Regions from separate parts of the Sphingomonas panaciterrae genome, predicted to be linked through region 1. Evidence: riboswitches for the same ligand, from Rfam matches in the RefSeq annotation. Region 1 holds a riboswitch; the other holds the start of a gene.
What was found. Region 1 has a riboswitch for cobalamin ahead of L8F96_RS14655 (putative oxygenase MesX). Riboswitches for the same ligand answer to the same signal wherever they lie in the genome.

Region 1 (4,376 bases):
ACCCGACCGGTCCGTTCGTCAATGAATCGCAAAAGCAGCTTGGCGTGTACGTGCAGGACCAGATCCGCCTGTTCGACCGCGTCTCCGTGATCGTCGGCGCCCGCCGGGACCATGTCACCAATTCGTCGGGGCAGGAGGACAACGCGACCACCTTCCGTGCCGGCATCATCGGGGAGATCGGCGCCGGCATTTCGCCCTTCTTCAGCTATACCGAAAGCTTCCTGCCGATCGCCGGCCGCCTGTCCGGACCGGGCGGTGTTCCGGGCAATCCGTTCAGACCGCAGACCGGCACGCAATATGAGGCCGGCGTAAAGTGGCAGCCCGCGCCCACCACGCTCGTCACCGTCACCGGATTCCACATCAAGGAGCGTAACCGCGTCCTCTACCTCGCCAACAACGTGACCACTCAGTCCGGCGAGCTCACGACCAAGGGGTTCGAATTCGAGGCCAGCCACACGCTGCCGGGCAATTTCGAACTGCTGCTGAACTACGGCTACAGCGAGCTGGATTCGGAAGTGAACACCAGCCTCGATTACATGCCGCGGCACACCGCATCCTTGTGGTCGACGAAGACCTTTGCGACCAGCGCGGACGGTCCGCAGCTGCGGCTCGGTGCCGGCATCGTCTACAGCGGCAACAGCAAGTCGACCGGCCCGCTCGATCCTTATGCCCTCAACCCCGCGATTGCGCCCGGCACGCTCTACACGATCGTGACGCCCGCACGTACTACCGTCGACGCGCTGGCGGAGGTCAGCTGGGACCAGTGGCGTCTCGCGGTCAACGCGACCAATCTGTTCGACGAACGCGCCTTCGCCTCCTGCCTGGCGCGTGGCGACTGCTTCATGGCCGCGCCGCGCAACGTCATGGCGACACTCGGCTTTCGCTTCTGATCGGTTTCGGCGGCGCGATGCCGAACTTGCGCCGCGCGATACGTGCTTCTCCCGATACCCCGTGACTTGGGCCGCGCTTATGTCGCGGGTGTCGGTAAAGAGTGATCCGGCCAAAGAGAGTGAGGCGATATGAAGTATCTCATCGGGACCGCGCTTGCGATCCTCATCGCTGCGCCCGCTGCGGCGCAATCCGCCGGGGCGATCCAATCCAGCGGTCGCGTCGAAGCCCGGTTCGGCTGGGACCGGGGTGAGTTCAAGACCGGATTGCGCGACCCTCTGATCGATATTTCCGAGAAGAACGGAAAGAGCGGTGTCACTTACGGCATCGAAGCCGGCTATGACTATGTCACTGACAGCCGGTTCCTGGTTGGCGGCTATGTCGGGGTCGAGGGATCGTCCATCAAGGACTGCGCCACCACCCCGTTCGGCGAGCGTGACTGTCTGAAGGGCGGACGCAATTTCACCGTCGGCGCACGGGCCGGCTACGTCACGGACCAGGGCGTCGTCTATCTCAAGGGCGGCTATTCCAACGGCCAGCTGAAGTTCGAGGCCGAGGATTTCGTAGATGACGAACGGGTGCGGTTTAAGGACAATCACGGCGGCTTCCATCTGGGTGCCGGCGGCGAGGTGATGGTCACCAACAACGTCTATGGAAAGCTCGAATACGTCTTCACCAATTATTCGAGCGACAAGTTCGACGACGGCATCACCTATGCCAAATTCCGTCCCCAGCGGCATCAGCTCGTGGCGGGCATCGGCCTTCGTTTCTGATGAAGCCGCGGGCTCAGCCTGCGACAGACATCACGATATAAAGATATCTTTATATCGGTATTGACAGGGCTGGTTGGATGATGTTCAACCGGCCCTGTCGAGGTTCCCCATCCCAGGCGTGGCGATGGGGCTAAGACGGGAAGCCGGTGACGTTCCAGAAGGGCGGATTCCGGCGCTGCCCCCGCAACTGTGAGCGGAGAGCGGCAGTTCCATCTTGTGTCACTGGGCCCTGCAACGGGCCCGGGAAGGCCGGAACTGCCGTGATGACCCGCAAGCCAGGAGACCTGCCTCCGACGCGATAACGTTCCTCGGACGGGGGTTCCTCCGGTGGATCGCGCCGGAGAACCGTGGATGGTGACTGCCATCCCGGACCATCGATGACGTGCGCGCTCCCTCTGGCTCCCCTGTTCGTACAACAGCAGGTGAGTCATGACGAACAGCGGTTTCACGTTCACGACCAGCAGCATCCCCTTTGACGAGGATTATCAGCCCGGCGACAGCACGCGGCTGACCACCAACTTCGCCAATCTGGCGCGGGGCGAGGCGCGGGCAGAGAACCTGCGCAACACGCTGCGGATGATCGACAATCGCTTCAACGCACTGATGCATTGGGACAATTCCGGCGGTGATCGCTACGCCCTCGCGCTGCGCATCGTCTCCGCACACCTGGCGATCACCGATGGCGACCCGGTCGGCCTGCCGCTGATCGAGATGCTGGCGACTACGGTGCTCGACCGGCAGAGCGGCGCGTGGACCGACGCCATGACCGGCAACAGCCTGTCCTCCTACATCCGCGACTATGATTTCAGCATCCGCCTGCCCGATTACCAGCGGCGCAGCTCGTGCGGCGGTGCGCCGGAGGGGTTCGGCGAGTTACATGGCAAGCTGTTCCGCCATTTCCTCGCCTCCAGCGCCTATCGCGACCAGTTCGGCAAGCCGCCGGTGTTCTGCCTCAGCGTCTCCAGCCGCGAGGTCTATCATCGCACCACCAACTCCCACCCAGTCCTGGGCGTGGAGTATCGCTGCGAGCATCACTCCGCGACTGACAGCTATTTCGCCAAGATGGGCCTCGCGGTGCGCTATTTCATGCCGCCGCACGCCGCCGCCCCGCTCGCCTTCTACCATCAGGGCCGGCTGCTCGACGATTATACCCATCTCGAACTGGCCAGCACCGTCGCGACGATGGAGACCTTCCAGAAGATCTACCGGCCGGAAATCTACAACGCCAATTCGGTCGCCGCGCATGACTATCGGCCCAGCCTGACGCGGCAGGACTATTCGCTGACGCGCATCGCCTACGACCGCGAGGAACGCAGCCGCCTCGCCGTCGCGCAGGGCCGCTTTGCCGAGGAACATGTCATCCGCCCGCATGGCGCGATGCTCGAACAATGGTCGGCGACGTGCGGCCTGTGACCCCCATTCACCCAAGGAACACAATGATGACGACCCTGTTGCCGACCACCACCGCCGGCAGTCTGCCCAAGCCCGCGTGGCTCGCCACGCCGGAGACGCTCTGGTCGCCGTGGAAGCTCGCCAATGCCGAACTGGCGGACGCGCAGCGCGACGCCCTTCGGCTTGCGGTGGATGACCAGCGCCAGGCCGGGATCACCATCATCGGCGACGGCGAGCAGACCCGCCAGCATTTCGTCACCACCTTCATCGAGCATCTGAACGGCGTCGACTTCGATCGTCGGGAGACCGTGCGCATCCGCGATCGCTACGATGCCAGCGTGCCCACGGTAACCGGTCCCGTGTCGCGCCCCCGTCCTGTGTTCGTCGATGATGCCCGCTATCTGCGTGCGCAGACCGATCAACCGATCAAATGGACCCTCCCCGGCCCGATGACGATGATCGATACCTTGTACGACGCGCATTACCGCAGCCGGGAGAAGCTGGCGTGGGAATTTGCCGGCATCCTCAACCAGGAGGCGCGTGAGCTGGAGGCGGCTGGAGTCGACATCATCCAGTTCGACGAACCGGCGTTCAACGTCTTCTTCGACGAGGCGAACGACTGGGGCATCGCTGCGCTGGAACGCGCCGCCGAGGGGCTGACCGCCGAGACGGCGGTGCATATCTGCTACGGCTATGGCATCAAGGCCAATACCGACTGGAAAAAGACGCTCGGCTCCGAATGGCGGCAATATGAGCAAACCTTCCCTCGCCTGCAGCAATCGAGCATCGACATCATCTCGCTCGAATGCCGCAATTCGCGGGTACCGATGGATCTGATGGAACTGATCCGGGGCAAGAAGGTGATGGTCGGTGCGATCGACGTCGCGACCGAACAGGTCGAAACCGCGCAGGAGGTTGCCGACACGCTGCGCCAGGCGCTGCGCTTCGTCGATGCGGACAAGCTTTATCCGGCCACAAATTGCGGCATGGCCCCGCTGCCGCGTGCCGTGGCGCAGGGCAAGCTGAAGGCGCTGGGCGCTGGCGCGCAGATCGTCCGGCAGGAACTCACTGGCTGAACCCGGCGACGCCCGTTTCCCAACCTGATTATCCCCCCGCGACAAAATGTCCCAGTGACACCGCCGCACGCAAGCGATACCCACGGTGTCGTGGGGGCGATCCGGAATCTGTTGGCGCAACGCCTATTTCCGGTGCTGATCTGTGCCGCGGCGTTGCTGCTGAAGGTGCTGGTCCCCAGCGGCTACATGATCGTTCCCGACGACGGGCGCATCACCGTCGCGGTCTGTTCGGGCTTCGGCCCGCAGA
Region 2 (4,376 bases), on a different contig from region 1:
CGACCCGGCCATAGATCGACAGGCGGTCGTTCAGCGGCAGCTCGGCCCGCAGGTTCGCCAGCGTATAGCCGTCGAGCCGCACCCGGTTGGCCGCATCGTCGAAACTGTCGCCTACGGTCAGCACGGTCGCGCCCAGCGCCAGCCCGAAGGGGAAACGATAATCGGCCGACACGCTGACGCTGTCCGCCGGCCGGCGCGCCAGATCGTTGCCGACCAGCCCGGCGCTGCGGTTCTCGCTGTCGACATGGGTATAGGCGGCGTTGATGGTGAAGCGATCGACCGGGCGCATCAGCAGCGCGAACTCGGCGCCCTTGGCGCGCGTGCGCGCGATGTTGCTGTAGGTAAAGGTCAGCGCGTCGAAATCGATCTGGTTGCGCGTGTGGCGATTGAAATAGGTCGCGCTGGCAACCAGCCGGTCGTCGATCAGCCGCTGCTCGATCCCTGCGTCCCAGCTCTTCGCGGTTTCCGGGTCGAGCGTAGGCGTGCCGTAGAAGGGCGCATACAGCTGGTACAAGGTCGGCGCCTTGAACCCCTCGGCATAGCTGGCGCGCAGCGTCGTGCCGGTCGGCAGCGTATAGGCGGCATTGGCGGCAAAGGTGGTGCGCCCGCCAAAGGCATCGTCATCGTCGTGGCGCACGCCCCCGGTGATGGCGAGTCCCGCGACCGGCGTCAGGATCACCTCGCCCCACACGCTCGTCGTGCCGCGGCTGAACCGGTCGGTGCCATCGGCAAGGCGGGTCGTCTCATGCTCCGCGCCGAGCACGACGCGGATCTGGTCGGTCGCCTGCAGATCGCCCTTGTAGGTGTAGCGTTCGCTGCGCCCGCGCGACAGGAACAGCGGCGCGGCGCCGACATCGGGATCGTAATTGTCGCGGTCGATATCGGCGATCTGGAACGCCAGCACGTTGCGGAACCGGCCCTCGAGAAAATCGGCGTTCAGCCCGGCATAGCCGTACAATTCCTGCGCGGTGGAATATTCGCGCGTATCGGCAAAGGCGAAGGCGGGCGCGGGAAAGCCGTCGAGGTCGGTACGGCTGTCCGCCCAATATCCACGCAGGTCGAGCCGGATGTTGGGCGCGAACGCCACTTCCACCCGGCCACTGGCGCCATATTGGCGATAGCCGTCCCGCTCGATGCCGCGATCATAAGCGGAAATGCCGTCGGTGCGCAGGTAACCGCCGGTGAGCGCACCGGAGACGATCCCGCTGCCGCCCGAAATGCCGCCGCTGGCGAACAATGTGTCCATCGCGCCATATTCGACATTGCCGCGCGCGCGCAGCTGCTGCGTCGGCGCCTGGGTGATCACGTTGACGACACCGCCGATCGCCTGGCTGCCCCAGGGCACCGAATTGGGACCGCGCACCACCTCGACCCGCTCGACCGAGGCGGTGAGCAGATTGGCGAAATCGAACGCGCCGCCCGGTGATGAGGGATCGTTGACGCGAACGCCGTCGATCAGCGTCAGCGTCTGGTCCGCCTCCGCGCCGCGGATCCGCACGTAATTGACCGTGCCAACCCCGCCGTTGCGGGTCATCGTCACGCCCGGCGTCGTCTGCAACAGGTCGCTCAGCATCACCGTCTGCCGCTGTTCGATCGTCTCGCGGTCGATGATCGTCACCGCCTGCCCGGTGGTGTCGACATCCTGCGGCACGCCGCTGGCCGTCACCACGATATCGCCGCGCGGCGGCGCTTCCTGCGCCCCCTCCTGTGCGAGCGCGGGCGCGGCGATCAGGGTGGCGGATGCCGCCAGCCATTGGATGGTCTTCATTGTTCTTGCCCCAACAAAAGGGCTGCGGCCGGCGCCTTGCACAGCGCCGTCCGTCAGCCGATCCCTCTTGTCGTTCGCTCGAGGGTTTCGGCCTCGTCCGCCCGGCACACCCCGTCCGCGCGATGGATCGACGTGCGACCGGCAGGTCTCCTGGCTCTCGGTTCACCGTGCCGCCCGGCCTTCCCGGAAGCCTCAAGCTTCCAGTGGCGCGGATGGGCGACACTCGCCGATCACAGTTGCGGGGGCAGCGCGGGATCAGGCCGTTGGCCCTTCCCGACTTCCCTTTTCATCCCGTCTCCGGGAACCGTTCGCGGGCGCGCCCCTAGGATCAGCGGCCGGGGCGCGTCAATATTCGACGCCCTTTTGCGCGTTGAAGCCGGCGTTGAAGGGATGCTTCACCTCGCCGAACTCGGTGACGAGGTCGGCGATCTCGACCAGCTCTGCCCGCGCGCCGCGCCCGGTGATGCAGATATGCTTGGTCAGCGGCCGCTCCTTCAGGAACGCCAGCACCTCCGCCGACGGCAGCGTATCGTCGGCAAGCACGATGTTGAGTTCGTCGAGGATCACGAAGTCGATCTCGGAATCGAGGATCAGTTCCTTCGCCCGCTCCCAGCCGCGGCGCGCCGCGGCGATGTCGCGCGCACGATCCTGCGTGTCCCAGGTGAACCCCTCCCCCATGCTTTCGAAGCTGACGAGGTCGGACGGGTGGTCGGTGAAGAAATGGCGCTCGCCGGTTTCCCACGTGCCCTTCACGAACTGCAGGATCGCCACGCGCATCCCCCAGCCGATCGAGCGGATCGCCATGCCGAAGGCGGCGGAGGACTTCCCCTTGCCGTTGCCGGTGTGGACGATCAGCAGCCCGCGCTCGAGCGTGCGGCGCGCCTGCATCTTTTCGCGCGCCACCTTCATGCGGCGCATCCGTTCATTGTGGCGGGCGTGATCGTCGGGTGCGTCGGTCATCCGCGCGCTATCGTCATGTGCCGCGCGGCTGGCAACCGGCGGCTCATTTCGCCGCGGCAGGCGCCTTCTTGTAGGGCACGAAATCGCCGAGCACGACGAAGCCGCGCGGGATGCGCGACGTACGATCGAGCAGCTGGAGCGAATCGGTCCGGCACAATTGCGGGCCGGCCCAGCGGTTCAGCAGCGCGTCGAAATCGTTGAGCTGGTCAGCGCCGGTCTGCGGCTCGTTGACATACAGGGTGCTGCCGACGCGGTAGATGATCGCTTTCTTGTCGATGATCTGGGTCGACGTGATCGCGGTGGTGCTGATGCAGCGCACCGGCTCCCCAGCGACGCGCCCGGCGAGCGCCTTTTGCAATTGCACCTCCGGCGTGTCGCGCGGGGCTGCGGTGGCGGGAGCGGCCAGCACGGCCGCGGCGAGAAGGGCGGGTGCAAACATCTTCATGCGGGAAGGCTGCGCCCGGCTTGCTGAACGCACGCTGACCATCGACAGGCCGGCGGCGGCACGATCAGCAGCGTGCGCAGACCTGTTTCGCCATCGGCGGCACGCCCTCGCCGTCCAGCGTCACCAGCGCGGCGTTCAGGTGAAGGCTGGTGGTCGACAGCCCCAGCATGTCCGCCATGCGCAGCGCCTCGCGGATGACATCGATCAACGGCCGGCCGGCATCGGCATATAGGTCAGGGGAGCGTAGGTCGGATTGCATGGCGCGCGCCCTAGCCGCGGCGGCACGGCGCGGGAACCCCGCGGGCGGTAAATACCGCCGGGCGGAACGTTCCACCGGCCAGGCTGCTCGATCGCCCGCGCATCAAAGCCCTCCCCTCACGGATGCGGATGACGGATAACCTGCATTGCACTCGCTCGGGCGCTGCCCCACATAGCCGGGTAACACACCAACGGGGCAATAATGGCTGATCCATATTCGACGCTCGGCGTAGCGCGTGGCGCCTCCGAGGCCGAGATCAAGAAAGCATATCGCAAGCTCGCAAAGGAGCTGCATCCCGACCGTAATCAGGACAATCCCAAGGCGGCGGAACGCTTCAGCCAGGTCACCAATGCCTATGACCTGCTGAGCGACAAGGACAAGCGCGCCCGGTTCGACCGCGGCGAGATCGATGCCGACGGCAATCCCACCTCGCCCTTCGGGGCGGGCTTTGGCGGCGGCTTTGCCGGCGGGCGCTCCGCCGGCGGCGGTTTCCGCAGCGAGGATTTCGGCGGCGCCGAGGGCGTCGACATGTCCGACATCTTCGAAGGGCTGTTCGGCGGCCGCGCCGGCGGGGCTGGCGGCGGCTTTTCCAGCGGCTTCGGCCGGCGGCAGCGCGCCGCGCCGCGTGGCGAGAATGTCGCCTATCGGCTGCGCGTCCCCTTCGTCGATGCCGCCGCGCTGGAGCCGCAGCGGATCACGCTGGCCGATGGCAAGACGATCGACCTGAAACTGCCGCCCGGCGTCGAGACGGGGACGCAGATGCGCCTGTCCGGCAAGGGTGAGCAGGGTCCGGGCGGCGCCGGCGATGCGATCGTCACGATCGACATCCAGCCGCACCGCTTCTTCACCCGCGATGGCGACGACGTTCGCCTCGACCTGCCGATCACCTTGGCGGAGGCGGTGAACGGCGGCCCGGTCAAGGTGCCGACGGTGCAGAAGCCGGT

Region 2: linked by a shared signal. The riboswitch ahead of L8F96_RS05605 (TonB-dependent receptor plug domain-containing protein) and the one ahead of L8F96_RS14655 (putative oxygenase MesX) in region 1 are both predicted to bind cobalamin.

What each region holds. Positions count from the first base shown of each region.
Region 1 covers NZ_JAKNQR010000007.1:22,398-26,773, reverse strand. The annotation lists gene L8F96_RS14665 (TonB-dependent siderophore receptor) at 1-890, shown strand, start outside; gene L8F96_RS14660 (outer membrane protein) at 1,020-1,661, shown strand; cobalamin riboswitch at 1,745-1,967, shown strand; gene L8F96_RS14655 (putative oxygenase MesX) at 2,091-3,074, shown strand; gene L8F96_RS14650 (methionine synthase) at 3,101-4,129, shown strand; gene L8F96_RS14645 (DUF2946 family protein) at 4,241-4,376, shown strand, end outside.
Region 2 covers NZ_JAKNQR010000001.1:1,149,008-1,153,383, forward strand. The annotation lists gene L8F96_RS05605 (TonB-dependent receptor plug domain-containing protein) at 1-1,768, opposite strand, end outside; cobalamin riboswitch at 1,892-2,092, opposite strand; gene cobO (cob(I)yrinic acid a,c-diamide adenosyltransferase) at 2,114-2,728, opposite strand; gene L8F96_RS05615 (hypothetical protein) at 2,772-3,173, opposite strand; gene L8F96_RS05620 (hypothetical protein) at 3,238-3,432, opposite strand; gene L8F96_RS05625 (DnaJ C-terminal domain-containing protein) at 3,634-4,376, shown strand, end outside.